Regions from separate parts of the Streptomyces sp. NBC_00178 genome, predicted to be linked through region 3. Evidence: riboswitches for the same ligand, from Rfam matches in the RefSeq annotation. Region 3 holds a riboswitch; each other region holds the start of a gene.
The links. A riboswitch is a leader RNA that binds a small molecule or an ion and turns the genes downstream of it on or off. The one in region 3 is predicted to bind cyclic di-AMP.

Region 1: linked by a shared signal. The riboswitch ahead of OHT61_RS24440 (M23 family metallopeptidase) and the one ahead of OHT61_RS04380 (C40 family peptidase) in region 3 are both predicted to bind cyclic di-AMP.
Region 2: linked by a shared signal. The riboswitch ahead of OHT61_RS28050 (M23 family metallopeptidase) and the one ahead of OHT61_RS04380 (C40 family peptidase) in region 3 are both predicted to bind cyclic di-AMP.

The regions. Positions count from the first base shown of each region.
Region 1 is NZ_CP108143.1:5,560,815-5,571,055, reverse strand. It holds gene OHT61_RS24470 (thymidine kinase) at 1-118, opposite strand, end outside; gene OHT61_RS24465 (alkaline phosphatase family protein) at 167-1,354, opposite strand; gene OHT61_RS24460 (DUF5998 family protein) at 1,354-1,950, opposite strand; gene OHT61_RS24455 (bifunctional acetate--CoA ligase family protein/GNAT family N-acetyltransferase) at 2,009-4,870, opposite strand; gene OHT61_RS24450 (HPr family phosphocarrier protein) at 5,034-5,315, shown strand; gene OHT61_RS24445 (GntR family transcriptional regulator) at 5,505-6,206, opposite strand; gene OHT61_RS24440 (M23 family metallopeptidase) at 6,419-7,177, opposite strand; cyclic di-AMP (ydaO/yuaA leader) riboswitch at 7,192-7,360, opposite strand; gene OHT61_RS24435 (M16 family metallopeptidase) at 7,551-8,933, opposite strand; gene OHT61_RS24430 (M16 family metallopeptidase) at 8,960-10,241, opposite strand, start outside.
Region 2 is NZ_CP108143.1:6,413,063-6,423,303, forward strand. It holds gene dxs (1-deoxy-D-xylulose-5-phosphate synthase) at 1-1,609, shown strand, start outside; gene OHT61_RS28030 (aspartate aminotransferase family protein) at 1,606-3,000, shown strand; gene OHT61_RS28035 (helix-turn-helix domain-containing protein) at 3,075-3,689, shown strand; gene OHT61_RS28040 (DUF6126 family protein) at 3,776-3,955, shown strand; gene OHT61_RS28045 (tyrosine-protein phosphatase) at 4,017-4,841, opposite strand; cyclic di-AMP (ydaO/yuaA leader) riboswitch at 5,253-5,412, shown strand; gene OHT61_RS28050 (M23 family metallopeptidase) at 5,417-6,289, shown strand; gene OHT61_RS28055 (SGNH/GDSL hydrolase family protein) at 6,453-7,280, shown strand; gene OHT61_RS28060 (STM4011 family radical SAM protein) at 7,296-8,243, opposite strand; gene OHT61_RS28065 (STM4012 family radical SAM protein) at 8,252-9,607, opposite strand; gene OHT61_RS28070 (STM4013/SEN3800 family hydrolase) at 9,604-10,241, opposite strand, start outside.
Region 3 is NZ_CP108143.1:1,041,543-1,051,783, reverse strand. It holds gene OHT61_RS04410 (8-amino-7-oxononanoate synthase) at 140-1,288, shown strand; gene OHT61_RS04405 (DUF397 domain-containing protein) at 1,281-1,511, opposite strand; gene OHT61_RS04400 (helix-turn-helix domain-containing protein) at 1,439-2,401, opposite strand; gene OHT61_RS04395 (ATP-binding protein) at 2,632-3,063, shown strand; gene OHT61_RS04390 (LysR family transcriptional regulator) at 3,071-3,985, opposite strand; gene OHT61_RS04385 (LysE family translocator) at 4,058-4,699, shown strand; gene OHT61_RS04380 (C40 family peptidase) at 4,744-5,214, opposite strand; cyclic di-AMP (ydaO/yuaA leader) riboswitch at 5,218-5,390, opposite strand; gene OHT61_RS04375 (hypothetical protein) at 5,754-6,062, opposite strand; partial or broken gene OHT61_RS04370 (ATP-dependent Clp protease proteolytic subunit) at 6,070-6,452, opposite strand; gene OHT61_RS04365 (ABC transporter permease) at 6,633-7,628, opposite strand; gene OHT61_RS04360 (TetR/AcrR family transcriptional regulator) at 7,736-8,356, shown strand; gene OHT61_RS04355 (urease subunit gamma) at 8,495-8,797, shown strand; gene OHT61_RS04350 (urease subunit beta) at 8,812-9,123, shown strand; gene OHT61_RS04345 (urease subunit alpha) at 9,116-10,241, shown strand, end outside.

The DNA.
Region 1 (10,241 bases), 4.5 Mb from region 3:
CGTCGCGGGTGAAGATCACCCCTTGCAGACCGCGGGCCGACCGGTTGTGACTGATCTGGAGGGCCAGGGTGCTCTTTCCGCAGTCCATCGTTCCGGAGAAGAACACGAGCTCGGGCATGAGGGGGTGCGCGCCTTTCGGGGTGCGTGTGCGGTACGGGAAACAGGGTTACGAGCGTACTTCGAGGAGCGGGACCAGCTGTTCCACGGGGGTCAGCGAGCCGTGCATCCCCACCATCACCGACTCGTGGGGTTCGTTGACGGAGGCGGTGATCACCACGTCGTCGTGGGCGGCGGCCACGACGTCGCCGATCCTGCCGTACACACGCTCGTCGATCCGAGGGCCGAACCAGCCGGCGGCGACGGCCTCGTCGCGGCTCGCCACCCAGAACTGCTCGCCGAGCACCTCGCGCCACACGGTCAGCACATCGGCCTCGGCCCCGGGCACGGCGTACACATGGCGTGCACGGCCCTCACCGCCCAGCAGGGCGACGCCCGCGCCGAGTTCCCAGTCCTCGTCGAAGTCGATCCGGGACTGTTCGTCGAACGGGATGTCGATCATGCCGTGGTCGGCCGTGACGTAGAGCGCCGAGCGGGGCGGGAGCTGCTCGGCGAGGCGCCGGGCGAGCCCGTCGACGTACATCAGCTGGCCGCGCCAGGCGTCGGAGTCGACGCCGAAGCGGTGGCCCTGGCCGTCGACCTCGCTGTAGTACGTGTAGACGAGCGACCTGTCGCCCGCGGCGAGCCGCTCGGCGGCGAGGTCCATGCGGTCCTCGCCGGTGAGCCGGCCGAGGAAGGAACCGCCGCTGAGCGCGACCTTGGTCAGCGGGGTCTGCTCGAAGTTCGGCGCGGAGACCTGCGCCGTGCGCACCCCCGCGGCGTCGGCCCGCTGGAAGACGGTGGGGTGGGGCTGCCAGACCTTGGGCTCGGTCCAGGGCCTCCAGCGGAGCTGGTTCATCAGCGCGCCGGTCTCGGGGTTCCGCACGGTGTAGCCGGGAAGGCCGTGCTCCCCAGGGGGCAGGCCCGTGCCGACGGAGGCGAGCGAGGTCGCCGTGGTGGACGGGAAGCCCGCGGTGATCGGCCGGCCGGTACCGCCCCGGGAGGTGGGGAGGAGGGAGTGCAGGAAGGGCGCTTCGTCGGGGTGCGCCGTGATCTGCTCCCAGCCGAGGCCGTCGATCAGGAAGACGCAGTTCCGGTCGGCCGGGGTGAGCTCGGGGATCGACGCCTCGAAGCCGGGTACGCCCTGTCCGGCGGCGAGGGTCGGCAGCAGGTCGGCGAGCGAACCGCTGCCGTACTCCGGCGCCGGTGCTGACTCGGGAGCGAGCAGGACGGGGTCCTGCCAGGCCGGCTGGGCCATCAGCGGCCGGTCGCCGCGGTCACGGCCGTGGCCTCGGAGAGCGCCTGGGCGAAGGCGAGGGTCTGGCGCACGGTGTCCGGGCCGTCGCCGGCCTCGCTGACCCGCAGGCTCAGGTCGTCGGCGGTGGAACTGCCCGTGTAGCCGTGGTCCGCCTCGCAGTTGGGGTCGCCGCAGGCGGCCGGCTCCAGGTCGATCCGGGAGACGGCGCCCCAGCCGATGGTGAGCACGACCTCGCGCGGCAGCGTGCCGGGCACGTACTTCTCGGGGTCGGCGACGACGCGGCTGACCACGACGGACGAGATCCTGTCGAGCTTGACGGACTCGGTCGACGTCGTGGCGTACGGCGTCGGGGAGCTGTTGTCGGCCGCCTGCTCGTCGGTGTGGCTGACGATGAAACGGGTGTCCGTCAGGACGAGGACCGTGACGTGCCGGCGGACCTCGTTGGAGTCGAACGTGGTCTCCTGGTGCACCAGGTACGACGCGACCGGCTCCCCGCCGACGGCGGCCTCCACCGCCTCGGCCACGAGGGCCGGGTAGTAGCCGCTGCGCTCGATCGCCGTGCGCAGCCCCTGGGTCGTCGTACCGGTCTTTGCCATGCCGACCATCCTACGGGGGGCAGGTGGCTGCCGGGGACGCGTGAGCGGGCCGCCCGGGTCAGTAGCTGGGGAGGCGCCGGGGACCGATGTCGCTGCGCGCGGGCGGCGGCGCGAGACGGACGCTCGCGCCGAGCACGCTCAGGCCGCTCGTGGCGACGACGACCGGTTCCAGGGCGACCGAGACCACCTCGGGGTGGTCGTCCACCAGCCGCGACACCCGCAGCAGGAGCTCCTCGAGCGCCGCGGTGTCCGCCGGTGCGGAGCCCCGCCAGCCGAACAGCACCGGCGCCGCCTTGATGGACCGGATGAGTTCGGCCGCGTCGCGGTCGGTCACGGGCACCAGGCGGTGGGCGGTGTCGCCCAGCAGCTCGGAGGGCGCGCCGGCCAGGCCGAAGGAGAGGACGGCCCCGGCGGCAGCGTCGATCGAGGCCCGTACGACGGTGTCGACGCCCCGGGGTGCCATGGCCTGGACGACGGGGCGGAGTTCGGCGGGACTGCCGAGCAGGGACGTCAGTTCGTCGTAGGCGCGGCGCAGGGCCTCCTCGTCGACGAGGTCGAGCCGGACGCCGCCCAGGTCGGCGCGGTGGCGCAGATGGGGTGCCGTGGTCTTGAGGGCGACCGGGTAGCCCAGCCGCCCGGCCGCGGCGACGGCGGCGCCGGCGTCGGGGGCCGGAAGCGTGGGACGCACGGGGACGCCGTAGCCGGCCAGGAGCTCCTGGGACTCGTCGTGGGTGAGGGGACGCCCGCGCGGGTCGGGGTCCGTCCCGAGCAGCGCGTCGATGAGCGCGGCGGTGCCCGGTGCGTCGATGGTGTCGTCGAGGAATTCCGGCACCTTGCCGGGGGACGCTGCCTGGCGGCGCCACTGCGCGTACTTCACCGCTTCGGCGAGGGCGCGCACGGCCCGCTCGGCCGCCGGGTAGGCGGGGATCCGTCCGGCGCGGGGGGTGTGCCGGGCCTCGTCGGGCGCAGGTGCGGGCGCCGCCGGTGCGGGGCCGCGTGGTTCGGCTCCGGCCGGGGCGGCGGGCCGCCGGGGCGGGGGCGGTGCGGCCGTACCGGCCGCGTCGGCGAGCGCCTGGGCCAGGCCGCCCATCTCCACGTGCACGACGGCGACCGGCTTGGCCGGGCCGTCGGCCGCCGCGTCGCGCAGCGCGGCACCCAGCACCTCCCCCTCACCGGTCTGCGCCTCGCCGTTCTCCCCCACCCAGGGGATGGCGGTCACGATCACCCCGTCGCAGCCCGGGTCGGCCAGGGCCTCCGCGAGGGCGTCCCGGAAGTCCTGGGGGCTCGCGGCTGTGGTGAGGTCGCGGGGCGGGCGCGGACGCAGCCCTTCCGCCAGGCACGCGTCGTACGTGAGGAGCCCGAGGGATTCGGAGTTGCCCAGGATCGCCACCCTGGGGCCGTCCGGCAGGGGCTGCCCGGCGAGGAGCAGACCCACGTCGACCATCTCGGTCACGGTGTCGACCCGGATCACACCGGCCTGGCGCATCAGTGCGGAGACGGTCGCGTCGGGGATACGGCTGACGGGCACGGCGTGGCCCGGCGGGTTGGTACCGCTGTGCCGGGCGCCCTTGACCACGACCACGGGCTTGACCGCGGCGGTCCGGCGGGCGAGCCGGGTGAACTTGCGCGGGTTGCCGAGTGATTCGAGGTACAGCAGGGCGACATCGGTGTCCTGGTCCTCGAACCAGTACTGCAGGAAGTCGTTGCCGGAGACGTCGGCCCGGTTGCCCGCGGAGATGAAGGACGACAGTCCCGCGCCGCGGCGGTGGAGACCGGACAGGAGCGCGATGCCGATGGCGCCGGACTGGGTGAAGAGGCCGATGCGCCCGGACTGGGGCGATTCGGGGGCGAGGGAGGCGTTGAGGCGGACGGCGTCGGAGGTGTTGATGATGCCGAAGGCGTTCGGCCCGATGATCCGCATGCCGTACGACCGTGCCTGGCGGACCAGTTCGCGCTGCCGTTCCCGCCCGTCGGCGCCGCGCTCGCCGTAGCCTGCGGAGAGGACGACGACGCCCTGGACCCCGTGCTCACCGCAGTCGGCGACGGCTTCCGGCACCCGGTCGGCGGGGACCGCCACGACCGCGAGGTCGACGGGCTCGCCGATCTCGCCCACGGAGCGGTGCGCGGGCACGCCGTCGACCGTGGCCAGGCCGGCGGCGAAGGAGGTGTTCACCGCGTAGGTGCGTCCGGTGAAGTCCGAGCCCAGGAGGTTGCGCAGGACGGTGCGGCCGACCCCGCCCTCCGCGCGGCCGACGCCGACCACCGCGACGGAGCCGGGGGCGAGCAGGCGCTGCACGGAGCGCGCCTCGGCCCGCTGTTCCCGTGCGCGCTGGACGGCGAGGGACTCGGCCGTGGGCTCCAGGTCGAGGGTGAGGTGCACCGAGCCGTCCTCGAAGCTGCGCTGCTGGGTGAACCCGGCATCGCGGAACACCTTGATCATCTTGTTGTTGGCGGGCAGCACCTCGGCGGCGAAGCGGCGGATCCCCCGTTCCCGGGCCACCGCGGCGATGTGCTCCAGGAGCGCCGACGCCACTCCGCGGCCCTGGTGGGCGTCCTGGACGAGGAAGGCGACCTCGGCCTCGTCCGCGGGGGCGGAGGCGGGCAGGCCCCGCTCGTCGATGCGGTCGAAGCGGACGGTGGCGATGAAGTCGCCGCCGACGGTGACGGCCAGTCCCACCCGGTCGACGTAATCGTGATGGGTGAAGCGGTGCACGTCGCTCGCCGAGAGCCGGGGGTACGGGGCGAAGAAGCGGTAGTACTTCGACTCGTCGGAGACCTGCTCGTAGAAGCTGACCAGCCGCTCGGCATCGTCGGTGGTGATGGGCCGGATGCAGGCGGTGCCACCGTCGCGGAGCACCACGTCCGCCTCCCAGTGGTCGGGGTACGCGTGATGCGGACTCTGCTCCGGGGTGGGCTCCATGGGCAAAGCGTACGACCGCCGCAGCGGTCGCGGCGGGTTCACGGCGGGGGCACGCTGAGTGAGCCCGCGGGCGGCCGTCCGGCCCGCTCCGGGACCGGGCACAGCAGGGCGCACCACATGAGAGACTGGTCTAGACAACTCATTACACCTGAAGGGCAGAACCATGGCTGAGCGCCGCGTCAACGTCGGTTGGGCCGAGGGCCTGCACGCCCGCCCCGCTTCCATCTTCGTCCGTGCCGCCACGGCCTCCGGCGTCCCCGTGACGATCGCCAAGGCTGACGGCAACCCCGTCAACGCCGCCTCCATGCTCGCGGTGCTCGGTCTGGGCGCGCAGGGCGGCGAGGAGATCGTGCTCGCGTCCGAGGCGGACAACGCCGAGGCCGCCCTGGACCGCCTGGCGAAGCTGGTCGCCGAAGGGCTCGAGGAGCTCCCGGAGACCGTCTGACCCCGGCCGCTCCCGTCCGGAATTCGCTCTGCGAAAAGCCGCGGCACCCCCACGGGGGCCGCGGCTTTTCTGTTTCCCGAACCTTCGCTTTTCCATTACCGCAACCGCCGGGAACGTCATCGGAAAGGAGATCAGGGCAGCGGAAATAAAGCCCTCCGGCCGTCGCTCTCTTTGTATACGGCGTCATTGTTAATGACGGGCTCCCGCGGTGTTTACGCGGTGTTGCGAAGTCCTCACCCTGGTTCCGGCCGCACGGCCGGATGTGGCGGTGCGGCGCAGCCGGTGGGCCGCCGTGACCCGCTCGGCGTGCTGGACGGCGAGCGCCCTGGCCCGTTCCGCGTCCCCGCGCGCCACCGCGTCGACGAGGGCGCCGTGCTCGGCCCAGGACTCCGCGGGCCTGGCGGGCTGCTCGACGGCGTACATCCAGGCGATCTTGTGCCTCAGCTGGGTGAGCAGCGCGATCAGGGCGGGGCTGCCCGACGCCTGGGCGAGCGTCTCGTGGAACCAGCCCCCGAGCGAGCGCAGATCCTCCCCCTCGCCCCGCCGCGCCCTCTCCTGCCCCAGCCTGACCAGGCCCCGGAGCACCTTCAGGTGCGCGTCGGTACGGCGCTGTGCCGCGCGCGCGGCACCCAGCGGCTCCAGCAGCATCCGGATCTCCAGCAGGTCGGCCGCCTCCTGCTCCGTGGGTTCGGCGACACAGGCGCCGGCGTGCCGGCGGGTGACGACGAACCCCTCGGACTCCAGGGTGCGCAGCGCCTCGCGCACGGGGACACGGGAGACGCCGTAGCGACGCGCGAGCACCTCCTCGGTGAGGCGGCTTCCACGCTCGAAGACACCGGAGACGATGTCGTCGCGGATCGCCGTGCATACCGAATGCGCGGGAATGCGCATGTCCGAACCTCCGCCTTAATCCCCGCGAAACGCGGCCGATCGACGCCTGTTCTGTGACTCTATTGCAACCGGCCGGAATTTCCGATGGCGGGGTGGAATCCATGGATATCTTTTGGCCGGAAGGAAGTTCCGCACGGCTCCCCGGGGGACGGCGAAGGCCCCGGCGCGATGCCGGGGCCTTCGTCGGAGCGGTGCGTGCGGGCGGGCCTGGGTCAGACCTGGACGCCGTGGGCGCGGAGGTAGGCGACGGGGTCCATGTCCGAGCCGTACTCGGGGGTGGTGCGGGCCTCGAAGTGCAGATGCGGTCCGGTGGAGTTGCCGGTCGAACCGGAGAAGGCGATCCGCTCGCCCGAGGCGACGCTCTGGCCGACCTTGACGCCGATGGAGGAGAGGTGGCCGTACTGGGTGTAGGTGCCGTCCTTCATCCGCAGCACGATGTTGTTGCCGTAGGCGCCGCCCCAGCCGGCCTCGACGACCGTGCCGGCGCCGACGGCGACGACGGGGGTGCCGGACGCGGCCTGGAAGTCCACGCCGGAGTGGGTGCCGGAGGACCAGAGCGCGCCGCCGGTCTTGTAGCCGGTGGTGACGTGCGAACCGGCGACCGGCAGGTGGAAGGCGTTGAGGCGGGCGCGCTCGGCGGCGCGTGCGGCGCGCGCCTTCTCCTCGCGGACCTCCTTGGCGCGGGCCTCCGCCTTGCGCTCGGCCTCGGCCTTCGCCTTCGCAACGGCGGCCTGGTGCTGCTGGGCCTCCGCCTGGGCCTCGATCTGCGCGGCGAGACTCGTGTCGAGGGCGACCGTCTGGACCAGACCGGTGCTGCCGGCGGTGACCTCGGAGTCCGCGGCGAGTGCCGGGGAGGCCGTCGCGCCTATGACACCGGTGGTGGCCAGGGCCGCGATACCGGCGGCCCGGGCGCTCGAACGCGTCAGGCGGCTCGGGGCACGGTGCTTCCCGGTGGCACGGATGAACGCCATGAAGTGGCTGGTTCCTTTCCTTCCTTCTCGCCTACCGGGTTAGCTGACGGGTTCGGAGCAGGAAGGTCTCCTACGGACCCCTCCCGTCTCGCGTGAGACGCGGGGATCCGATTCACCCCAGGGACTTGGTGGGTCCCCGGCTCCCCAGGCTCGCGCCTGACGGGGACTCGGCGATGGCTGTCCGGTGCCGCGGTCGCGGCTCGGGTCCGGCGGACAGCCGAGCCGACGCTAGGACGGGCGCCTCACCCGCTCCAAACCGAAAGGGTCTTTTGTCGGACATCCCACAGGATGAACGCGCACGTCCCTTGATAAATCAGACAAAAGACAGGACCCCGGCGGGGATGCCCGCCGGGGTCCTGAATGTGCCGGATCGTCAGCCGCTGACGATCGACACCTCGCCGATGCCCAGCGCCCTGACGGGGTCCGCGATCTGCGCGGCGTCCCCGACCAGCACGGTGACCAGACGGTCGACGGGGAAGGCGTTGACCACCGCGGCCGTCGCCTCGACCGTGCCCGTCTCGGCCAGGCGCGCGTACAGCGTGGCCTGGTAGTCGTCCGGGAGGTGCTGCTCCAGCTGGTCGGCCAGGGTTCCCGCGACGGAGGCAGCCGTCTCGTACTTCAACGGGGCCACGCCCACGAGGTTCTGCACGGCGGTCTCGCGCTCGGCGTCGGTGAGCCCCTCGGCCGCCAGGGTGCGCAGGACCTTCCACAGGTCGTCGAGCGCCGGCCCGGTCGACTCCGTGTCCACGGAGCCGCTGATGGCCAGCATCGCCGCGCCGGTGGGGCCGGACGACGAACCGGGTGCCGTCGAACGCAGCACCTGGCCGAACGCCCGGACGCCGTAGGTGTAGCCCTTCTCCTCGCGCAGCACGCGGTCCAGCCGGGAGGTCAGGGTGCCCCCCAGGCAGTACGTGCCGAGGACCTGGGCGGGCCAGACGCTGTCGTGCCGGTCGGCGCCGATCCGCCCGATGAGGAGCTGGGTCTGCACGGCCCCGGGGCGGTCCACGATGACGACGCGGCCGGTGTCGTCCGCGGTGATCGGGGGAACCGGGCGCGCGGGGACCGAGTCGCCCGACCAGTCGCCGACGGTGTCGGCGAGCAGCGCGTCCAGGTCGATGCCGGTGAGGTCGCCGACGACGACCGCCGTCGCGGTGGACGGACGGACGTGGGCGTCGTAGAAGGCGCGGACGGCCGCCGCGTCGATGCGCCGCACCGTCTCCTCGGTCCCCTGGCGTGGACGCGACATACGGGCCGTCGCCGGGAAGAGCTCCTTGGAGAGCTGCTTCGCCGCCCGCCGGGCGGGGTTGGCCTGCTCGTGCGGGATCTCGTCGAGCCGGTTGCCCACCAGACGCTCGATCTCGCTCTCCGCGAAGGCCGGGGCCCTCAGCGCCTCGGCGACCAGTCCGAGCGCCTTGACGAGCCGGGAGGCCGGGACCTCCAGGGACACCCTGAGGCCGGGGTGGTCGGCGTGTGCGTCGAGCGTGGCGCCGCAGCGCTCCAGCTCGGCCGCGAACTCCTCGGCGGAACGCTTGTCCGTGCCCTCGGACAGCGCGCGGGCCATGATCGTGGCCACACCGTCGAGGCCCTCGGGCTCCGCGTCCAGCGGCGCGTCGAGGAAGATCTCCACGGCCACCACCTGCTGGCCCGGCCGGTGGCAGCGCAGCACGGTCAGGCCGTTGGGCAGGGCGCCCCGTTCGGGCGCGGGGAAGGCCCAGGGCCTGGCCTCGCCGGCGGTCGGCTGCGGGTGGTACTCCATCGCTACTCCAGTCACGGCGGCGTCGGTCACTTGTCGGCCCCCTCGTGCGCGTCGGTGCCGTCGGTACCCTCGGTGTCCTCGGCCGGTTCGACCGGCTCGTAGACCAGGACGGCACGGTTGTCGGGCCGCAGATGGGCCCGGGCGGCGGCCTTGACCTCGTCGGCGGTCACGTCGAGCACGCGGCCGACCGCGGTCAGGGCGAGCTGCGGGTCGCCGAACAGGACGGCGAACCGGCACAGTTCGTCGGCCCGTCCGGAGACCGTGCCGAGCCGGTCGAGCCACTCGCGCTCCAACTGTGCCTGCGCGCGTTCCATTTCCTCGGGGGTGGGGCCCTCCTCGGCGAAGCGGGCCAGCTCCTCGTCGACCGCCTCCTCGATCCGCGGGACCTCGACGCCTCCGGACGTCTTCACGTCCAGCCACCCCAGCGACGGCGCGCCGGAGAGCCGGAGCAGCCCGAATCCCGCGGCCACGGCCGTACGGTCGCGGCGGACCAGGCGGTTGTGCAGGCGGGACGACTCGCCGCCGCCGAGCACGGTCAGCGCCAGGTCCGCGGCGTCGCACGCACGGGTGCCGTCGTGGGGCAGCCGGTAGGCCGCCATCAGCGCGCGTGCCGGCACCTCCTCGTGGACCACCTCCCGCAGTTGTCCGCCGATGATGTCCGGCAGCGTGCCGTCGCGCGGGGGCTGCTTGCCGTCGTGGGACGGGATGGATCCGAAGTACTTCTCGATCCAGGCGAGCGTCTGCTCGGGGTCGATGTCCCCGACGACGGAGAGCACGGCGTTGTTCGGCGCGTAGTAGGTGCGGAAGAACGCCTGCGCGTCCTCCAGCGTCGCCGCGTCCAGGTCGGCCATGGAACCGATCGGCGTGTGGTGGTACGGGTGGCCCTCCGGGTACGCGAGCGCGGTGAGCTTCTCGAACGCGGTGCCGTACGGGACGTTGTCGTAGCGCTGGCGGCGCTCGTTCTTCACCACGTCCCGCTGGTTCTCCATGGACTCCTCGTCGAGCGCGGCGAGCAGCGAGCCCATCCGGTCGGCCTCGAGCCACAGGGCCAGCTCCAGCTGGTGCGTGGGCATCGTCTCGAAGTAGTTGGTGCGCTCGAAGCTGGTGGTGCCGTTGAGGGAACCGCCGGCTCCCTGCACCAGCTCGAAGTGTCCGTTCCCCTTGACCTGGCCCGAGCCCTGGAACATCAGGTGCTCGAAGAGGTGGGCGAGGCCGGTGCGGCCCGCCACCTCGTGGCGGGAACCGACGTCGTACCAGAGGCAGACCGCGGCTACCGGGGTCAGATGGTCTTCGGAGAGCACCACGCGC
Region 2 (10,241 bases), 5.4 Mb from region 3:
CCGCGAGGAGTCCGAGCACGACGTCATCGAGAACTCCCACGCGTCGACCGTGCTCGGCTGGGCCGACGGCCTCGCCAAGGCCAACGAGGTGCTCGGACGCCCGCAGCACGTCGTCGCGGTCATCGGGGACGGGGCCCTCACCGGCGGCATGGCGTGGGAGGCGCTCAACAACATCGCCGCGGCGGGCGACCGCCCGCTCATCGTCGTGGTGAACGACAACGAACGGTCCTACGCCCCGACCATCGGCGGACTCGCCGGCCACCTCGCGACCCTGCGCACCACCGACGGCTACGAGCGCTTCCTGTCCTGGGGCAAGGGCGTGCTCCAGCAGACGCCCGTCATCGGGCAGCCGCTGTACGGATCCCTGCACGGCGCCAAGAAGGGTTTCAAGGACACCTTCGCACCCCAGGGCATGTTCGAGGACCTCGGTCTCAAGTACGTCGGCCCCGTCGACGGACACGACACCGCAGCGGTCGAGGCGGCCCTGCACCGGGCCAAGCGCTTCAAGGGGCCCGTGCTCGTGCACTGCATCACCGAGAAGGGCAGGGGCTATCCGCCCGCCCTGGCCGACGACGCCGACCGCTTCCACACCGTCGGCCGGATGGACCCCCTGACCTGCGCGCCGCTCGTCGTACCGGCGGCCCCCTCCTGGACCTCGGTCTTCGGCGACGAGATCGCGGAGATCGGCGCCGTCCGCCCGGACGTCGTCGCGATCACCGCGGCGATGCTGCACCCCGTGGGACTGACCAGGTTCGCCGAGGAGTTCCCCGACCGGATCTGGGACGTCGGGATCGCCGAGCAGCACGCCGCCGTCTCGGCCGCGGGTCTGGCCACCGGCGGGCTCCACCCGGTCGTCGCCGTGTACGCCACCTTCCTCAACCGGGCCTTCGACCAGCTCCTGATGGATGTCGCCCTGCACCGGTGCGGCGTGACCTTCGTGCTGGACAGGGCCGGTGTCACCGGCGTCGACGGGCCCTCCCACAACGGCATGTGGGACATGTCCGTACTCCAGGTCGTCCCCGGCCTGCGCATCGCCGCGCCGCGTGACGCCGACCGGCTGCGCGAGCAGCTCCGCGAGGCCGTGGAGGTCGACGACGCACCCACCGTGATCCGGTTCCCCAAGGCGGCGGTGGGGGAGTCCGTCCCGTCTGTCGGGCGGATCGGCGGGATGGACGTCCTGCGCCAGGACCCGGAGGCCCAGGTCCTGCTCGTGGCCGTCGGAGCGCTCGCCCCCGTCTGCCTGGAGGCGGCCGACCTGCTTGCCGGGGCGGGAGTCCGCTGCACCGTGGTCGACCCCCGCTGGGTCAAGCCCGTCGACGCACAGCTGCCCGCCCTCGCCGCGCGGCACGCGGTCGTGGCGGTGGCCGAGGACAACAGCCGCTCGGGGGGCGTCGGCTGGGCGGTCGGGCAGGCGCTCCGGGACGCCGCCGTCGACGTACCGCTGCGGACGTTCGGGATCCCCGAGCAGTTCCTCCCCCACGCGGGGCGCGAGGAGGTGCTGGCGGACATCGGGCTCACCCCGGTGGAGATCGCGGGACGCATCGCCGCGGTACTGGAGCGCCGCGGCGCGGTGGAGGAGCGGGACACGCCGAAGGAGCCCCGGGCATGACGGACGAACGGCCGGGCTTCGACCTGGCGCGGCTGCTCGCCGAACGAGGAGCCGAACGCTACGAGCTGCACACCCGCCACCTCAACCACCAGCTGCCGCGGATGCTGCGCACCATCGGCTTCGACAAGGTCTACGAGCGGGCCGAGGGCGCGTACTTCTGGGACGCCGAGGGCAACGACTACCTGGACATGCTCGCCGGGTTCGGGGTCATGGGCCTGGGCCGCCACCACCCCGTCGTACGCAGGGCCCTGCACGACGTCCTGGACGCCTCGCTCGCCGACCTCACCCGCTTCGACTGCCAGCCGCTGCCCGGACTCCTGGCCGAGAGACTGCTGGTGCACAGCCCGCACCTGGACCGTGTGTTCTTCGGCAACAGCGGGACCGAGGCGGTCGAGACCGCGCTGAAGTTCGCCCGGTACGCCACCGGCAAGCCGCGGATCCTCTACTGCACCCACGCCTTCCACGGGCTGACGACGGGGTCGCTCTCGGTGAACGGCGAGAAGGGGTTCAAGGACGGCTTCGCACCCCTGCTGCCGGACACGGCCATCGCACTGGGCGACCTCGACGCACTGCGCCGCGAGCTGAAGCGCGGGGACGTGGCCGGGCTCATCGTGGAGCCGATCCAGGGCAAGGGCGTGCACGCCGCGCCTCCCGGTTTCCTCCGGGAGGCGCAGGAACTGCTCCGCCGGCACAAGGCCCTGCTCATCGTCGACGAGGTGCAGACGGGACTCGGCAGGACCGGGGACTTCTACGCCTACCAGCACGATGAGGGGGTCGAGCCCGACCTCCTCTGCGTCGCGAAGGCGCTCTCCGGCGGATACGTCCCCGTGGGTGCGACGCTCGGGAGGGACTGGATCTTCAAGCGCGTCTACTCCTCCATGGACCGGGTCCTCGTCCACTCCGCGAGTTTCGGATCCAACGCCCAGGCCATGGCCGCCGGGCTCGCCGTCCTCTCCGTGATGGAGCAGGAGGAGACCGTCGCGAACGCCCGCCGCACCGGCGACCTGCTGCGCGACCGGCTCGCGGCCCTGGTCGGGCGCTACGAGCTGCTGCACGAGGTACGGGGGCGGGGGCTGATGATCGGGATCGAGTTCGGCCGGCCGTCGTCCCTCCGGCTGCGCAGCCGCTGGACGATGCTGCAGGCGGCCCGCAAGGGACTGTTCGCGCAGATGGTGGTGGTGCCGCTGCTGCGCAAGCACCGCATCCTCACCCAGGTCTCCGGCGACCACCTGGAGGTGATCAAGCTGATTCCGCCCCTGGTCATCGGGGAGCCGGAGGTGGAGCGCTTCGTGACCGCCTTCACCGCGGTCATGGACGACGCGCACAGCGGCAACGGGCTGATGTGGGACTTCGGCCGGACACTGGTGAAACAGGCCGCCGTCAATCGCTGAACCCGGCTCCGCCCGTCTTTTGCCCCTGAGGCAATAAAGTTGCCTCAGGGGAAAGTTCCTGGCCCAATGGGGGCATGAATCCTCCTGACGGAGGGGTGGCCGACGACCTTCCGGGCGTCGCCCCACGCCTGCGCGAGCTGCGCCGCGACCGCGGTCTCACCCTGGAGAGCGCCGCCGCGCGGGCGGGACTCTCCCCGGCCCACCTCTCCCGGCTCGAGACCGGGCGCCGCCAGCCCTCGCTGCCGATGCTGCTCGGTCTCGCCCGGATCTACGGTACGACCGTCTCCGAGCTCCTGGGTGAGATGCCGCCGGAACGTGACGCGATCGTCCGTGGCGGACCGATCGACGACGCACTCGGCGACGGGTCCGGCGGCTGGCTCTACCGGCAGGCCGGCGGCTCGGGACGCGCCATGCAGGCGCTGCGCGTCCACGTCCCCCACGGCACCGAGAGCGAACTCGTGCGCGTCCACCCCGGCGAGGAGTGGCTGTACGTCCTCGACGGGCGGCTGCGGGTCGTGCTCGGGGAAACCGTGCACGACCTCGGCGTGGGCGACAGCGCCCACTTCGACTCCCTCACCCCGCACCGGATCGCGGCGCTCGGCCGCGGCGGGGCGAGCCTGCTGTTCGTCCACACACTGCTCCAGAGCCCGGCCGCCGAGCTGTGCCTCGGCCCCGCGGTCCGGCTCTGATCCCACGTATCGTTCCCGCTTCGGCCGCTCATGGAGGCCGCAGTGCCGTCGCTCCGGTCTCCCAGGGGCCGCAAGGAAGGGCTGACATGTCCGATTCCGAGTACTACGACCCGCTCACCCCGCGCCCCCGGCCGGGGGACGACGGGGACACACAGGAGCGGCGGATGCCCCGAGGGGTCGTCATCCGGCTCATCGCCTACCTGGTGGCAGGACACGTCGTCGCGGCCTTCCTCTTCCTGCTCTTCACCGTGGCGGGCAAGGGCTGAGAGCCGACTGCCGGCCCTGCCCGTCTCCCACCACGGCCGGGCAGGGCCCGTCCCGTCGCCGTCAGGCGCCCTCGACGAGGCGCCCACGCAGCTTCTCGCGCGTCTCGTGGCTGATCTTCAGCCCTTCGAGGAGGTAGCGGTCGGTGCTGCCCCAGGTCTCCTCGATCGTGGCGAACGCCGCGTCGAGATATTCGCGGTGGGCGCCGAAGAGCGGATTGAGCAGCTCCATGACCTCCTCCGACATGCCCACCGGAGACGTGTCGCTGCGGTGCACCTTGTAGCGGCGGTGGGCGTCGTTGGACTTGAGGTAGTCGGCCTCGATGGCCTCCTTCTCGACGCCGACCGCGAGCAGCGAGACCGCGACCGACAGGCCCGCCCGGTCCTTGCCCGCGGCGCAGTGCATGAGTGCGGGGACGCTGTCCTCGGCCAGCGCGTGCAGGACCCGGCTGTGCTCGGCCGTCCGGTCCGTGATGATCGAGCGGTAGGACAGGACCATGCGTTCGGTGCCCTTGCCGTCGGCCAGGATCGAGCGCAGCTGCTGGATGTTCCCGTCGCGCACCAGCCGCCAGAACTCCGCGCCGTCGGCCGGGTCGGAGAGCGGGATGCTGACGTTCCGGACGCCGGGCAGTTCCACGTCGTGTCCGTCGAGCTTGTGGTCGGCGGCGTTGCGGAAGTCGAAGATCGTGTGCAGGCCCAGCCCGGCGAGGAATGCGGTGTCGGACGCGGTCGCGTGGGCCAGGTGGCCGCTGCGGAAGAGGCGCCCGAAGCGGACGGTGCGGCCGTCGCTCGTCGGGAGCCCGCCGACGTCGCGGAAGTTGCGGACACCGGTCAGGTCCACGTCCGTCGGCTCGGGGCCGGCCGGGGGGACCTCTGGCAGCTGCGTCACAAGGGCTCCTGGAGGGTCTGGCGCCGGCGCCGCTCGCCGACGGGACACGCTCGCGACGATACGACATGGCTGCATCGCGCACGCGTCGCGTCCCCGCCGTATCGCCCTGTGCGGAGGAGCGGGCAGCGCGATGTCCGTATTGGTGCATTTACCAGAACATGCCCTGATTGTGCGGGACATGGGGGGAGGCGGGTGAGCGGGATCATATCCGTGACGGTGTGTGGTGAAGGTGCCCGTGGGTATTCCGGACGCCTCACGGAAAACCAAGATCCGTAATCCACGGAGTGTGACGGGAATTCCATAACGGAATTGAATCGGGGATTCCGGCCGGGAATCCGAGGCTTGTTACCCGAGTCCTCGCTCGCCTACGGTCACGCTCAATCCGGACGGAACGCCGAATCCTGCCGCCGCCCGGAATCCGCACCGACTCACGCGTGGCAGGAGCGGGGGAACCAGGTAAGTCGCCGGCCGGAGCGATCCGGAACGGCTCGGGGTCAAGACGCGTCACCACGCGGCCGGGCATCTCCAGCCCGAACCCGACAGCTCACCTCGCAGGCGCCGGAGAGGAATTCCCCATGCCCGCACACGGCAAGCACCGTCGTAAGAAGTCCGGTCCGCTCTCCCGAGGCATCCTTGCCGCAGGGGCCGGCGGCGCCGTACTCGCCCTCCCGCTGATCGGCGCCACCGGCGCCCACGCGGCCGAGCCGGCGTCCCCCGCGGTGAAGTCCGCCGCCGTCACCCGGAGCGCGCCCGCCGCCGTCGCGAAGGACGCCCCGAAGACCTACACCGTGGTCTCCGGCGACTCCCTCGCGAAGATCGCCACCGCCAAGAAGGTCAAGGGCGGCTGGCAGAAGCTGTACAAGGACAACCGCGACGTCATCGGCGGCAACCCGAGCCTGATCGTCCCGGGTATGAAGCTGACCCTCGGCGCCAAGGCGTCCGGCGCCGCGAAGCCGGCCGCGAAGGCCGCGCCCGCCGCCGGGAAGGCCGCAAAGGCCGCTCCGGCCGAGAAGACCACCGCCGCGTCGGAGGCCACCGCCTCCGGCTGGGCGGCTCCGGTCGAGCACCCCACCGTCACCACCCAGTACCACGTGGCCGGCGCCAGCTGGTCCAGCGGCTACCACACGGGCTCCGACTTCCAGGCCGCCTCGGGCACCAGCGTCCGCTCCATCGGACCCGGCACCGTCGTCTCCGCCGGGTGGAGCGGTGCGTACGGCAACGAGGTCGTCATCCAGCACAGCGACGGCATGTACTCCCAGTACGCGCACCTGTCCTCGCTGGAGGTCTCGGCCGGACAGACCGTCACCGGCGGCCAGCAGATCGGCCTGTCCGGAACCACCGGCAACTCGACCGGCCCGCACCTCCACTTCGAGGTCCGCACCGGCCCGAGCTACGGCTCCGACGTCGACCCGATCGCCTACCTGCGTTCGCACGGCGTCACCATCTGAGGGACATGACCCAGGGGTCCGGCCGAGGGGTGATGCGCGACGGCGCATCGCCCCTCGGCTTATTCCGGCTTTACCAAAACCTGACCGGGTGGTCTTTGTCACCACCCGTCAACCCCTTATTACGGTCGCGTAGGTCACATTCGAGGGTGCAGGATAATCCCTTGTGGCAGACGATTCGAGAAACAGACGACGAGGCATCATCGGGTCGTACGCGGCGATCGGCGACAGTTTCACGGAGGGCGTCGGGGACCCCGGTCCGGACGGAAGGCTCGTCGGCTGGGCGGACCGTTTCGCCGTTCTCCTCGCGGACCAGCTCCCGGTCCCCGACGCGATGGCCGGCCCGGTGGACGACCCGCACGGAATCTTCCGGTACGCCAATCTCGCCGTACGCGGACGACTCCTCGACCAGATAGTCGAGGAACAGGTGCCCCGCGCCAAGCAACTGGCCCCCGATCTGGTCAGCTTCTGCGCGGGCGGCAACGACATCCTCCGCCCGGGCTCGGACCCGGACGACGTCGCCGAGCGCTTCGAGCGCGCGGTGGCCGACCTCACCCAGGCGGTCGGCACCGTCATGGTGACCACCGGCTTCGACACCCGCGGTATCCCGGTGCTCCGGCACCTGCGGGGCAAGATCGCCACCTACACCGCACACGTCCGGTCCATCGCCGACCGGTACGACTGCCCGGTCCTGGACCTGTGGTCCCTGCGGTCCGTGCAGGACCGCAGGGCCTGGGACAACGACCGGCTGCACCTCTCGCCCGAGGGGCACACCCGGGTCGCGCTCCGCGCCGCCCAGGTCCTCGGACTCGACGTGCCGGCCGACCCCGATCAGGCGTGGCCCCCGCAGGCGCAGCGCGGCACCCTGGAAGTGCGTCGCGACAACATCAACTGGGCGCGGGAGTACCTCGTCCCGTGGATCGGCCGGCGCCTGCGCGGTGAGTCCTCCGGTGACCACGTGGAGGCCAAACGCCCCGACCTGCTGCCGCTGTGACAGCCCGTCGGCTTCTCAGCGACTGCTGACGAACGGCAGGAGCGGCCGGGCCGGTCCCGCGGACACGGGCCCGGCCGGTGCGGACACGGGCCCGGCCGGCGCCGGCATCCGCACCGGACGGGCGGGTATCCGCTCCAGCACACCGCCCGCGAAGACGTCGTACAGCGGCAGCGTCTCCAGGTGCACGTAGCCGATGTGGCAGTCGCACACGTCGCGTGGGCAGCCGCGCGGACCGAGGGCGTCCCGGTAGCTGCCGTCGTAGAGGTTGCCGAGCTCGTCACGGACGAAGTGGCAGCGCCTCACCGTCCCGTCACCGTCCACCGAGACGACGGACTCACCGGTCCGGCAGGGCAGACCGGCCGAGCGGTGGGGATGCCTGCTGTAGGGGAACAGCGGGTCCAGGGCCGTCCAGTCGGCCGCCTCCTCGTCCGTATAGGTGTGCCCCTCGGCGGCGTTGACCCAGAGGTAGACCTCGGACGGCAGCGCGGCGCGAAGCCGCCGGGCCTCGGCCAGGTGCTCGCGCAGACCGACGATTCCGACGCTGTGGCGCACGCCGAGAGCCGTGAGCTCCCGGCACCGGCCGAGAAACCGCTCGTACGGCGTCTGGCCCGGGTGGTAGGTGCACCACAGGGCGACCTTGTCCCGTTCCGCCTCCGCCAGCCACGCGGTACGGCCGCTGAGATTGGTCTGGACGGCGACCCTCGCGATGTGCGGCAGACGGGACAGCTCGACCAGCGCCCGCCGGTACCAGGAACGGACCAGCGCCTCGCCCCACGGGGTGAACAGCACCGACAGCCGGTCGCCCGACTGCTCGGCGGCCCAGGCGGTGAACCGCTCCAGGGCCGCCCGGTCCGCGCGCAGTCGCTCGCCGCTGTCCCGGCGCTTCGCGAACGGGCAGTAGGGGCAGTCGTAGTCGCACGAGGCCAGCGGACCCCGGTACAGGATGGTCAGGTCCTTGCCCACCGGCCCGCTCACTTCGCCTCGTACGCGGCCATCGCGGCCCGTACCTCCGGGGAGAACAGCTCCGGCCCGAGCGCGTCGGAGTGGGCCAGCCCTTCGGGGGAGAGACGCAGCAGGCCGGGGCCCGTGGTGGCGTCGAGCCAGCCCCGCCCGGCGAAGAGATCCAGTTCGGCACGGAAGTCGGCGTACGGATCGGCACCGAAACGGTCGCGGTACTCGGCGGTCCGCATGCCCCGGGCCTGGAGCAGCGACTGCAGCAGATGCCGCCTGCGCGCCTCGCCCTCGTCGACGTAGCGGCCGACCTCCGCCCGGGAGAAGTCCGCGGTGCCGGTGAAGGCGTCGATGATGCCCCTGATCTCCCGCATCTCCACGGCGTAGTCGAAGGAGTAGTGCAGGGAGGACGTGTACGACCGGGCCCCGCAGCCGAGACCGATCATGCCGTCGGTCTGGCAGGCGTAGTCCTCCGGGCCTGTCGGGGCGGCGTCCGCGCGGCGGAACATCCGCATCGACACCTGCTCGTAGCCGTGCGCCAGGAGGTGGTCCCGGCCCGAGCGGTACAGCCGGAGCCGCTGTTCGTCCCAGGCGGCGTCCGGACCGGACTCCGCTCCTCCGCCACGGCGCCCGAGGCCCGTCAGCGGGCGCACGTACAGCGGGTAGAGGTACAGCTCCTCCGGCCGCCATGCCAGAGCGGCGTCCAGCGAGGTGCGCCAGCTCGCCTCCGTCTGACCGTCCATGCCGTAGATCAGGTCGATGTTGAGCACCGGGACGCCCGCCTCCCGGATGCGCCCGAGGGCGGCCTCCACCTCGGACCGGCGCTGAGGGCGCACCGCCGCGCGCGCCTCGGCGTCCACGAAACTCTGTACGCCGATGCTGATCCGGGTGGCTCCACGGCCGGCCAGGACGGACAGCCGGTCCGCGGTCGCGGTCGACGGCGAGGTCTCCACCGACAGGGGCACGGAACGGAGATCGGCGCCCATCCGCTTCTCCGCGATGTCGCAGAGACGGTCCAGCTCCCCGGCGTCGAGGTAGGTGGGAGTGCCGCCGCCGAACGCCGCCGCCGCGAAACGCACCGGTGCGCCGTCGCCCAGCGCGTCACGGACCGCCACGGCTTGCCGGTCGAGTGCGTCGAGGTACCGGGTCGTCAGCTCGTCGGGGGCGCCGACCCTCGTGAAGAGGTTGCAGAAGCCGCAGCGGACCTCGCAGAAGGGTATGTGCGCGTAGAGCGAGAGCGCGTCCTTGCTCTCCCCGGCCCACAGCCCGCTCAGGAGCGGGCGCCCGGCGGGGTGGGAGCCGAGCGGCCGGTAGGCGGTCTTGTGGGGATAGGCGTACACGTAGCTCACGTAGGGGCTCGTGGTGGTGACGGTCATCGTGCTGCCCCCTGGTCGAGGAAGAAATGGGCGTAGGGCACGGTCCACACGGCTTCGTGCCCGAGCCGGTGACCGGTGTAGCCGTCGTCCCCGTACGCGGTGCCGTGATCCGAGCAGACGATCGCGAAGCACCTGCGGCGGCTGCTCACCGCGTCGAAGAGCCGGCCGATGTGCCGGTCCACGTACTCCAGGGCGGCGGCGTGGGTGGCCTTCGAGTCGCCGGACGCGGCCGTGGCCCCCGGCAGGTGGAACCAGTTGGGCTGGTGCAGCGCCGCCACGTTCACGAACAGGAAGAGCCGCTGGTCCGCGGGGAGTCCGGCGACGACCTGCTCCGCTCGGGTGACCTGCGCCTCGAAGGACGTCGGTGAGGCGACGCCGAACTCCGGCTCCCAGTGACTCTCCTGGAACAGGCCGGGCAGTACGGAGCCCAGCGGGGGACGCCGGTTGAAGAAGCCGACGCCACCCACGCAGACCGTGCGGTAGCCGACCGCGGCCAGGCCCGAGAGGATGTCGGGCGTCTCGTGCACGAAGGTGCCGTCCGCGGTCGACTCGCTGCCGGCGAAGCGCGCGGCGAACAGACGCGGGTGGGGGCCCGGCGAGGCGGGCGTCGGCAGGAAACCCGCGAAGATCGCCT
Region 3 (10,241 bases):
GTCGATCCTGGCGTACGACACCGCCTCCGGCCAAGGAGGAACCGGACAGGACCGGCGGACGATGCTGTGTGTATTGCCACACCCTGGCCTGTTGCGCCCCGGGCTAGGGTCTGTGAACTGCCTACAAAGGGACCCGCTCATGTCCTACGCCCCGTTCGACTGGATCGACGACGAGGCCCGCCGCCGTGCCGATGCCGGACTCGTCCGGACCCTGCGCCCCCGCGCGTCACGGACGGATCTGCTGGATCTCGCGAGCAACGACTACCTGGGGCTGACCAGGCATCCCGAGGTCACGTCCGCCGCCGCCGAGGCCGCGCGCGAATGGGGTGCGGGTGCCACCGGTTCGCGACTGGTCACCGGGACCACCACGCTGCACACCCGGCTCGAACGCGAACTCGCCGAATTCTGCGGGTTCGAGGCCGCCCTGGTCTTCTCCTCCGGTTACGCGGCCAACCTCGCCGCTCTCACCGCGCTCACCGGGCGCGACTCGCTGATCGTGTCCGACGCGGGCAACCACGCCTCGATCGTCGACGGCTGCCGGCTCTCCCGTGCGGCCACGGCGGTCGTGCCGCACGCGGACCCCGAGGCGGCGCGGAAGGCGCTCCTGACGCACGGCGGACGGGCGGTGGCCGTCACCGACTCCGTCTTCTCGGTGGACGGCGACGCGGCTCCGCTGGTGCCGCTCGCCGATGCCTGCAGGGAGGCGGGCGCGGCCCTCCTGGTGGACGACGCACACGGTCTCGGCGTGCTGGGGGACGGTGGGCGCGGCGCCCTCGCCGCCGCGGGACTCGCGGGCGGGGAAGGGATCGTCGCCACGCTCACCCTCTCGAAGTCGCTCGGGAGCCAGGGCGGAGCGGTGCTCGGGCCGGCTGGGGTCATCGCCCATCTGGTCAACTCCGCCCGGACGTTCATCTTCGACACGGGCCTCGCCCCGGCGGCGGCCGGCGCGGCCTCCGGCGCCCTGCGGCTGCTCCGCCGTGAGCCGGAGCGTGCCGCGAGGGCGAGGGAAGTGGCCGCCGAACTGCACGGCCTGCTGACCGCCGCCGGACTCACCGCCGTACGCCCGGACGCCGCCGTCGTCTCGGTCCGCGCACCGTCGGCGGAGTCGGCGGTGCGCTGGGCCGCCGACTGCCGCGCCGCGGGACTCGCGGTCGGGTGCTTCCGGCCTCCTTCGGTGCCCGACGGCATCTCGCGCCTGCGGCTGACGGCCCGGGCCGACCTCACGGCGGAGCAGATCGGCTTCGCGGTGGCCACGATCGCCGGATCGGCGCCCCCGCAGGTCAGCTGAGGCCTCCTGGGCGGCCGTCGGGGCCGCGCAGCGAGGTCACGAAGGCCGCCCAGGCCGCACCTGAGAGGCTCAGGTGCGCACGTGACGTGTCCTTGGAGTCCCGGACGGCGAGTCTGCCGGGGGCGACGAGCGCGGTTTCCACGCAGTTGTTCATTCCGGTGCTGCGGCTGCTGCGCCGCCACTCGGTCGCGGACGTGGTGAGCTGTGCGGGACGGTCGGACATCGTGCCCCCCTCGGGCAGTCTGAAGGTTCCGTCTCACCGTCGCCGGCCAGCGCGGCGATGAGGTCCAGCGAACGCTCCGGCGACAGCGCGTGGGCCTGCATCGTGCGGAAGGCCGAGCTGTACGCCTCGAGGTCTTCTCTCCGCTCCAGATAGAGGCTACTCGTCAAGTGGTCAAGAACGACCACATCCAGATCAGATGTGCTCGGAAAGGAGAAGATAACGAAGGGTCCGGTGAGGCCGACGTACCCTCCCGCCTCGAAGGGCAGCAACTGCAGGGTCACGTGCGGAAGCCGGGCGGCCCGCAGCAGGTGCCGCAGCTGTTCCCGCATCACCCTGGCGCCCCCGACCTGGCGCCTGAGGACCGCCTCGTCGAGCACCACGCTGAGGCGCAGTGGTCCGGGCGTGTGGAGGACGCTCTGCCGGGCGAGCCTGACCTCCACCAGGGAGTCGAGAGCCGAGGGGGGCAGGCCGTCCAGGGTGGAGAGGGTCACGGCTCGCGCGTAGTCGGCGGTCTGGAGGAGCCCCGGCACCACCGATGTCTCAAGTGTGCGTGCGGCCTCCGCCTGCGACTCGAGACTGATGAAGTCACGGTACTGCGGCGGAATGAGGCCCCGATAGGCGTGCCACCAGCCGCTTCCGCCCCCGCCCGCGGATCCGGCGAGCGTCTGGAGCAGGGAGCGCAACTGCCCGTCGTCCACGCCGTAGACGTCCAGTAACCGCGTCACGTCGTCGGGGGACACCCCGCTCGCGCCCGTCTCGATCCGGCTCACCTTCGACTGGTGCCAGCCGAGCATGCCCGCGGCTTCCCGGCTCGTGAGTCCGGATGTGTGACGCAGACCGCGCAGCTCTTCGCCGAGTTTGCGGCGGCGTACGACCGGGCCGTTGCGCACGGCGGCCTCCCTCCGTTGTACGGAGAGCCGACCCCGTCCGGGGCGGCTCGGAAAGTGGCCAGTGTGGCGCCCGGTCACGGTTCCCGGGGCATGGTTCACCGGAATGGGCGACAGATATATGCATATCTTGGTGGATCGCAGGTACGGACGGCCCGGGAGATGGCAGTCTGACGCGAACCACATTCCGGACCGGTTGCGGAACGGTCGGGGCGGGAAGGGACGGCGACGCCATGGCAGACCATCAGGAAGCGACCGTCACCTTGCCGAGCGACCCGGCCTCGGTGTCCGCCGCCCGCGGTTACGTCGCGCGGGTACTCACCGAGTGGGGCCTCGCCGAAGGCGGCGAACTGGCCGACGCGGTAAGGCTGATCGTCTCGGAACTCACCACCAACGCCGTCCAGCACACCTTCGGACTGTCACCCACCTTCACCGTCGACCTCCGGCTCGACCGGGACGAGGAGTTCTACCTGGGTGTGACGGACAGCCACCCCCGCTGGCCGCAGAAGCTGCCCGCGGCCGTCCGCCAGGACAACGGCCGTGGCATGGTGATCATCCGCTCCCTCACGAAGGAGTGCGGGGGGAGACTCAGCGTCATCCCCACCCCCGACGGGGGCAAGACCGTCTCGATCGTCCTGCCCTGGCCCGTCCCCGCGCAGGCCTGACACAGACTCACGGCGCGCCTGCCCGGCCGAAACCACTCCGCAGCAGTGCCAGCAGCGTGGCGGCGGCCGCCGTGTTCTCCCGGCCCCGGTGGACCACCGAGATCGTCCGGCGGAACCCTGCCTGCTCCAGCCGTCGGACGGCCAGCGGCGCCGGGGACATGGCCGCGACCATCTCGGGTACCACGGCGACACCGAGGCCGGCGCTGACCAGCGCGCAGACGAGTGCGTACCCCGGTGACTCGCACACGACCGCAGGGGTCGCACCCGCCTCGGCCAGCGCGCGTTCCACCCCGCGGCGGGGCGGATGCAGCGGCGCGCTGCTGATCAGCGGGCGACCCGCCAGATCGGCCAGGGGAAGCGGGCCGCTGCTCCCGGACAGCATCTGCCCCGGCGCGGTGACGAGCACCAGGTCCTCGACGAGCAGCGCATCGGCCGACACCCCGGCCGGCAGGGGCGCCGCGGCAGCGGGTTCGTACGCGTGGGTCAGTGCCAGGTCCACGTCGCCCGCCGCCACGGCGGCCACACCCGCGGGAGGCTCGTAGTCCGTGACCGCCAGCTCCACATCCGGGTGGGCGCGCCGGAAGGCGGTCAGGACCGGCGGCAGCAGGTGGATTCCGGCCGTCACGAAGGTGCCCACCCGCAGTCTGCCGCCCGACAGTCCCGTGAGCCGGGCCAGCTCGTGCCGTGCCTGGTCCATCTCGTCGAGGACGCGCCTGGCCCGGCCGGCCAGCAGCTCGCCGGCGGCGGTCAGCCGTGCCCCGCGGTGGTGCCGGACGAGGAGGGCGGCGCCCGCCTCCCTCTCCAGCTTGGCCAGCTGCTGGGAGAGCGCCGGCGCCGTGTAGCCCAGCCGGGCGGCGGCCCGGGTGATCGATCCGGCCTCGGCCACCGCCACCAGTGCGGCCAGCCTGACGGGGTCGTACATGAAGCATTCCTTTTGGCAGACCCAGAAGATTGCAAGTACACGCTAAAGGCTCCCACGGGTCAGAGTGTCTCCATGGACGCACAACTTCTGGCCTTCGTCGCCGTGGCGGCAGGCATGGTCGCGCTGCCCGGCGCGGACTTCACCGTGGTCGTACGCAACGCCCTGGCATCCCGCCGCTCCGGCCTCGCCACCGCGGTCGGAGTCGCCGGAGGGCTGCTCGTGCACACCGCGCTGGCGGTGGCCGGGCTCGCCGCCGTGCTCGTGGCGACGCCCGTTCTCTTCCGCACCGTCCAGTTGCTCGGCGGGGCGTACGTGCTCTACCTGGGCCTCAGCGGACTCCGGGCGATGCGTAAGCGGCCCGCCTCGGCTCCGGGCACGGAGGAGGCGGGCCGGGGCGGGACGGCGCCGGGCCCGGGACGCTCGCTGCGCCAGGGTTTCCTGACCAACGCGCTGAACCCGAAGGCGCCCGTGCTCTTCCTCAGCCTGCTGCCGCAGTTCGTCCCCGACGGCCAGGCGCCCCTGCCGAGGACGCTGCTGCTCGCCTCGGTGGTCGTGCTGCTCGCGCTCGTCTGGTTCCCGGCCGTGGCGCTGCTCGTGGACCGTCTCGGCAGGTGGCTGCGCCGGCCGCGTACCGCCCGCGCCATCGAGGGCGGCAGCGGCACGGCGCTCACCGCGCTGGGACTCGTGCTGGTGACCGGGCCCCTGCTGCACTGATCACGGTGGGAAGTGGTGCCGAAGGCGTCGGGCGGACGAAGGGGTCAGCGGACCCTCCCGTACCAGACGCTGTTCGACCAGATCTTCTCCAGCCGGACCACCGCCCCGGTCTTCGGGGAGTGCCAGATCCGGCCGCTTCCGGCGTAGATCCCGACGTGGTAGACACCGCGCCCCGAGTGAAAGAAGACCAGGTCGCCGCGTTTCCGCTGCGACCTGGAGATATGGCGGGTCTTGTTGTACTGCTGCTGCGCCGTGCGGGGAAGTTTCTTGCCCGCTTTCCGATACGAGTAGAGCGTCAGCCCGGAGCAGTCGAACCGGTGCGGGCCTGTGGCGCCGTATCTGTAGGGCGCGCCCTTCTTCGAGGCGGCGATGTCGAGAGCCCTCGTCGAATGGCTCGCGGCCTCGGCGTCCTCGACGAAACCGGGCGCCAGCATCGTGGTGCCTACGGCGAACGTGAGAACCGAGGCCGTGCCGACCCGGGCGAACAGAGACGGGACATGAACCTGCGCAGTCATGCGCAACCCTTCGTCAGCCGCCTGTGAAGGATGACCTGTCGGGTTCGGGCTGGCGAAGTTGCCCGGCCGCGCAAGGCGGCTTCACCCCGAGGGCCGTCCGGATGTCCGGGCGGCCCGTTGTGCTCGGGTCCTCCACTCCTGCCGATCCACTTCTGTCGACCAGGCATCCGGACAGCGGCAGGACTCGGCGTCCGCCCGGACCGCCCCGCCGCGGCGGCGGGGGCTTGTCGTCCCAGGGATCTTTACGCACGCCCCGCCGGATTTCCTCGCTGAAGCCGCGCTGTGTGAGAGTCGTCACCACTGATCCATTCGGGTGGACGAGGCTGATCCCGTGGCCGCTCGGCCGCGCCGGACCAGCCCCGCACCAGCGGTGGAACGACAGATTCCGTTCACTGTCCGCGCCGCATGCGCAAGTTGGGCTGTCCCTCGGGAGGGGGACCTTCTACGCCGAACGAGCGAGGAAAACTCATCGAGTCGTCGGGCGTGTCGGCAAGAGCGCCGCAAGGGAGTTCCCTCGCCGGGGAGTCAGGCGCCTGTGTTCAGCCGGCCGGCGCGGGCGGCACGGCGACCCGCCCGGCCCGCCGCTCCCCGTCCAGCACCCGTAACGCCCTGGCCAGCGTCTCCGCGTGGATCCGCGACTCACCCCGTTCGTGCATGAGCGTGAGCGCGTCGCGCAGGACGACCGCCCTGGAGGCGAGCGCCTGCGCCGCCCGCAGCGCCCCGTACGTATCGCCGCCGCGGGCGGGGTTGATGCGGCCGAGCTGGTCGAGCGCCTCGAGGTAGGAGTCGATGAACTCGGCCTCGGCGCGGGTGAGTGCGGGCAGGGGCGGGAACTGGGGTGTGAGCATCGCTGGTTCACCTCGCGGGGTGCGGCGGCTGGGACGGAGTGCGGTTCTCCACGACGTGGTCCACCAGCCCGAACGCCAGGGCGGCCGGGGCGTCGAGGATGGTGTCCCGCTTGATGTCGGCGCTGATCTCCTGTGCGGAACGCCCTGTGTGGAACGCCGGCATCGCTGTGAGCAGCTCACGCTCGCGCGACAACTCGCGTGCCGGGATCCCGAGATCCGAGGGCTGCCCCCGCACCGGCTCCTCCAGGGCGGGTTGCTGAATGACTACCCGGGCGCCGGGCAGCGCATGTCGCGACCGGGGGCGCCCGCGGCCAGCAGCACCGCGGCGCCGGAACCCGCTCGGCCGATGCAGAAGGTCTCCACCTCGCAGACGAGGAAGCGCATGGTGTCGTCGATCCGATCCTCGGAGCCGGCCGAGTGCGGACGGCGCCGCTTCGGCGTCGCCGCGGAGCACCGCGGCCACGACCGGGACGACCGACCGACCGGGGCTCCCGCCGCCGACGGAACGCAAAGTCGCGCCCTCCGCCGCGCGGGCGGGGAGGACGCGACTCGGCGCGGAGGGCGGGCCGTTCAGGCGAGTGCGGGCTCCGGTGCGTGCTCGGCGGTCTCGACGCGGCGTGCCGGATCGTCGCGGTGCCCGCGCCCGCCCACCAGTACGGCGGTCAGGCCGAGGGCGGCCCACACCGCGAGGGTCAGCGCAGGTCCGCCCGCCGCGTGACCGTCGAAGAAGGCGACCGACCGCAGCAGGGAGCCGCCCGCCCCGGGCGGCAGCCACTGCCCGAGGACGCCGACCGGTGCGGGAAGCAGTTCGGGCGCACTGGTCACGCCGGAGAACGGATTGCCCAACAGCACCATCAGCAGCGCCCCCAGGCCGATGCCCGGCGTGCCGAGGAGTGCGGCCAGCCCCGCCACCGCCGAGCCGATCGCCACGACGGTGAGTCCGACGACGCCTGCCTCTGCCCACCAGTCGCCCGTGATCACGCCGAGCCAGCTGTGGGCCAGAGCGGTCGCCACGAGCCCGACCAGGGCCGAGGCGCCGATCAGGGTCGCGGCCGCCCGGGCCCCGCGTAGCTTCAGCAGGGTGACGATCGCCCCTGCGGCGACTCCGGCCAGCGCGAGCGGCAGGATGCTCGCGCCGAGCGCGCTGCCGCGGGGGTCGGCCTCCGGGGCGGCGACGACGTCGGTGACGGGTATGCCGCCCCCGCCGGGTGCGGCCGCCGCCACCGCGCCGGTGAGCAGTTGTGAGACGACCGGACTCGCGGCCGAGGCGGTGAGCAGCCGGGGGCCCTCGGAGGTGACCACGACGGCCCCGTATACGACCCGCTCCTCGATCGCGGTGCGGGCGGCGGGCTCATCCGCGTACCGGTGGATCTCGAAGGCTCCCTCCTCCTGCTCGAACCGCTTCTGCAGCTGATCGGCGGCCGGAGCCGCGCCGGCGACGCCGACGGGCAGGTCGCGGGGCGCGATCCGGGCGGCGGGCCACGCGAAGGCCCAGAGCGCGAGCGTGACGATCAGGGGGACGAGCAGCACGGCGGCCGCCGCCCGGCGGTTCGGTGCAGCAGGCATGGAGGATGCCTCGTTTCCAAAGAGAAGGATCGTTCGTTTTTCGTTGTCAACTGTGCGGGCCCGCCGCTCGGCTTGTCGAGAATGAATGTTCGTTCTACGCTTTTCGGATGGCACGCGTTTCCCAGGAGCACCTCGACGCCCGCCGCCGGCAGATCCTCGCCGGCGCCGCCCGCTGCTTCGCCCGCAACGGTTTCCACGGAACATCGATGCAGGACGTGCTGAAGGAGGTCGGGCTGTCCGCGGGAGCCGTCTACCGCTACTTCGCGGGGAAGGACGACCTGATCGCGGCCATCGCCGACGAGGCGTTCGGCGGCATCCGGCACGCCTTCGAGGACGCCGCCGAGATCACCCCGCCGCCCACTCCGGACGTGCTCCTCGGCAGGGTGCTGCGCACCTTCCTGGCGGGGCAGTTGTACGGCATGGAGCGGCGGACCTGCGCGGCGCTCATCGTCCAGGTCTGGGCCGAGGCTCTGCGCAGCGACCGTCTGTCCACAGCCTTCAGCGACGGCTACGCCGGCATGCGCGTGGGCTGGGCGAAGCTCGTGGAGGCCTACCGCGCGGCCGGCATCATGCACGCCGACGTCTCCGCCGACGACGTCGCCCGCACGATGATCGCCACCGCCCAGGGGTTCATGGTGCAGGAAGCGCTGTTCGGCGGAGTCGAACCCGAGGTGCTGGAGAACGGCTTGCGGGGCCTGATGTCCATGGGGCCGCAAAAGATCAGTTAACGCGCCGGAAAAACTTTCGCCCTAACGTGCAATACCTGGCCGCGGAACCCTCTTCATCGTTCAACAGAGTGTTGAAGGCGGGATAGGGTCCCGCTGCGCCCGGGGCAGGTACCGGGCGGAAGACGAAGAGGTGGAAGCGTGCAACTGACCCCGCACGAACAGGAACGCCTGCTCATCCACGTGGCGGCCGACGTCGCCGAGAAGCGCAGAGCACGCGGCCTGCGGCTCAATCACCCCGAGGCGATCGCGCTGATCACCTCGCACCTCCTGGAAGGTGCACGCGACGGGCGGACGGTCGCCGAACTCATGGCCTCCGGCCGCAAGGTGCTCACGCGTGACGATGTCATGGAGGGCATCCCGGAGATGATCCACGACGTCCAGGTCGAGGCCACCTTCCCGGATGGCACCAAGCTCGTCACCGTCCACGAGCCGATCGTCTGACGGGGGAGCGGCCGATGATCCCCGGAGAGATCCTGTACGCGGAAGACGCGGTGCCACTCAACGAGGGCCGCCCCGTCACCCGCCTCACCGTCCTCAACGCCGCCGACCGGCCGGTCCAGGTCGGCTCGCACTACCACTTCGCCGAGGCCAACAGCGGTCTGGAATTCGACCGGTTGGCGGCCCGCGGACTGCGCCTGAACATCGCTGCCGGAACCGCTGTGCGCTTCGAACCCGGCATCCCCGTCGACGTCGAACTCGTCCCGCTCGCGGGCCTGCGCATCGTCCCCGGACTGCGTGGCGAGACCGGAGGTCCCCTCGATGCCTGAACTCAGCCGTCCCCTGTACGCCGACCTGTTCGGCCCCACCACCGGTGACCGCATCCGGCTCGCCGACACCGATCTCGTGGTCCGCATCGACGAGGACAGGTCGGGCGGTCCCGGGCGCGCCGGGGACGAAGCCGTCTTCGGCGGCGGCAAGGTGATCAGGGAATCCATGGGCCAGGCGCGCACCACCCGTGCCGAAGGCGCACCGGACACCGTCATCACCGGAGCGGTCGTCCTCGACCACTGGGGTGTCGTCAAGGCCGACATCGGTATCCGCGACGGCCGGATCACCGGCATCGGGAAGGCCGGCAACCCCGACACGATGGACGGAGTCCACCCCGACCTGGTCATCGGACCCGAGACCGAGATCATCGCGGGCAACGGCAAGATCGTCACCGCGGGTGCCATCGACGCGCACGTGCACTTCATCTCGCCGACCCTCATCGACCAGGCGCTCTCCTCCGGCATCACCACCCTCGTCGGCGGAGGCACGGGCCCCGCCGAAGGCACCAAGGCCACGACGATCACCCCCGGACCCTGGCACCTCGCCCGCATGTTCGAGGCGCTCGACGGGTACCCGGTCAACATCGGACTGCTCGGCAAGGGCAACACGATGTCCCGGGACGCGATGCACTCCCAACTGCGGGCAGGCGCGCTGGGGTTCAAGATCCACGAGGACTGGGGTGCTACTCCCGCCGTGATCGACGCGTGCCTGAGCGTCTGCGAGGAGACGGGTGCGCAGCTCGCCATCCACACCGACACGCTCAACGAGGCCGGCTTCGTCGCCGACACGCTCGCAGCCGTCGCGGGGCGGACCATCCACGCCTACCACACCGAAGGGGCGGGAGGCGGGCACGCGCCCGACATCATCAGCGTGGTCTCGGAGCCCTACGTCCTGCCCAGTTCCACCAACCCGACCCGGCCGCACACGGTCAACACGATCGAGGAACACCTCGACATGCTGATGGTGTGTCACCACCTCAACCCCACCGTGCCGGAGGACCTGGCCTTCGCCGAGTCCCGCATCCGGCCGTCCACCATCGCGGCGGAGGACATCCTCCACGACCTGGGTGCCATCTCGATCATCTCGTCCGACTCCCAGGCGATGGGCCGGATCGGTG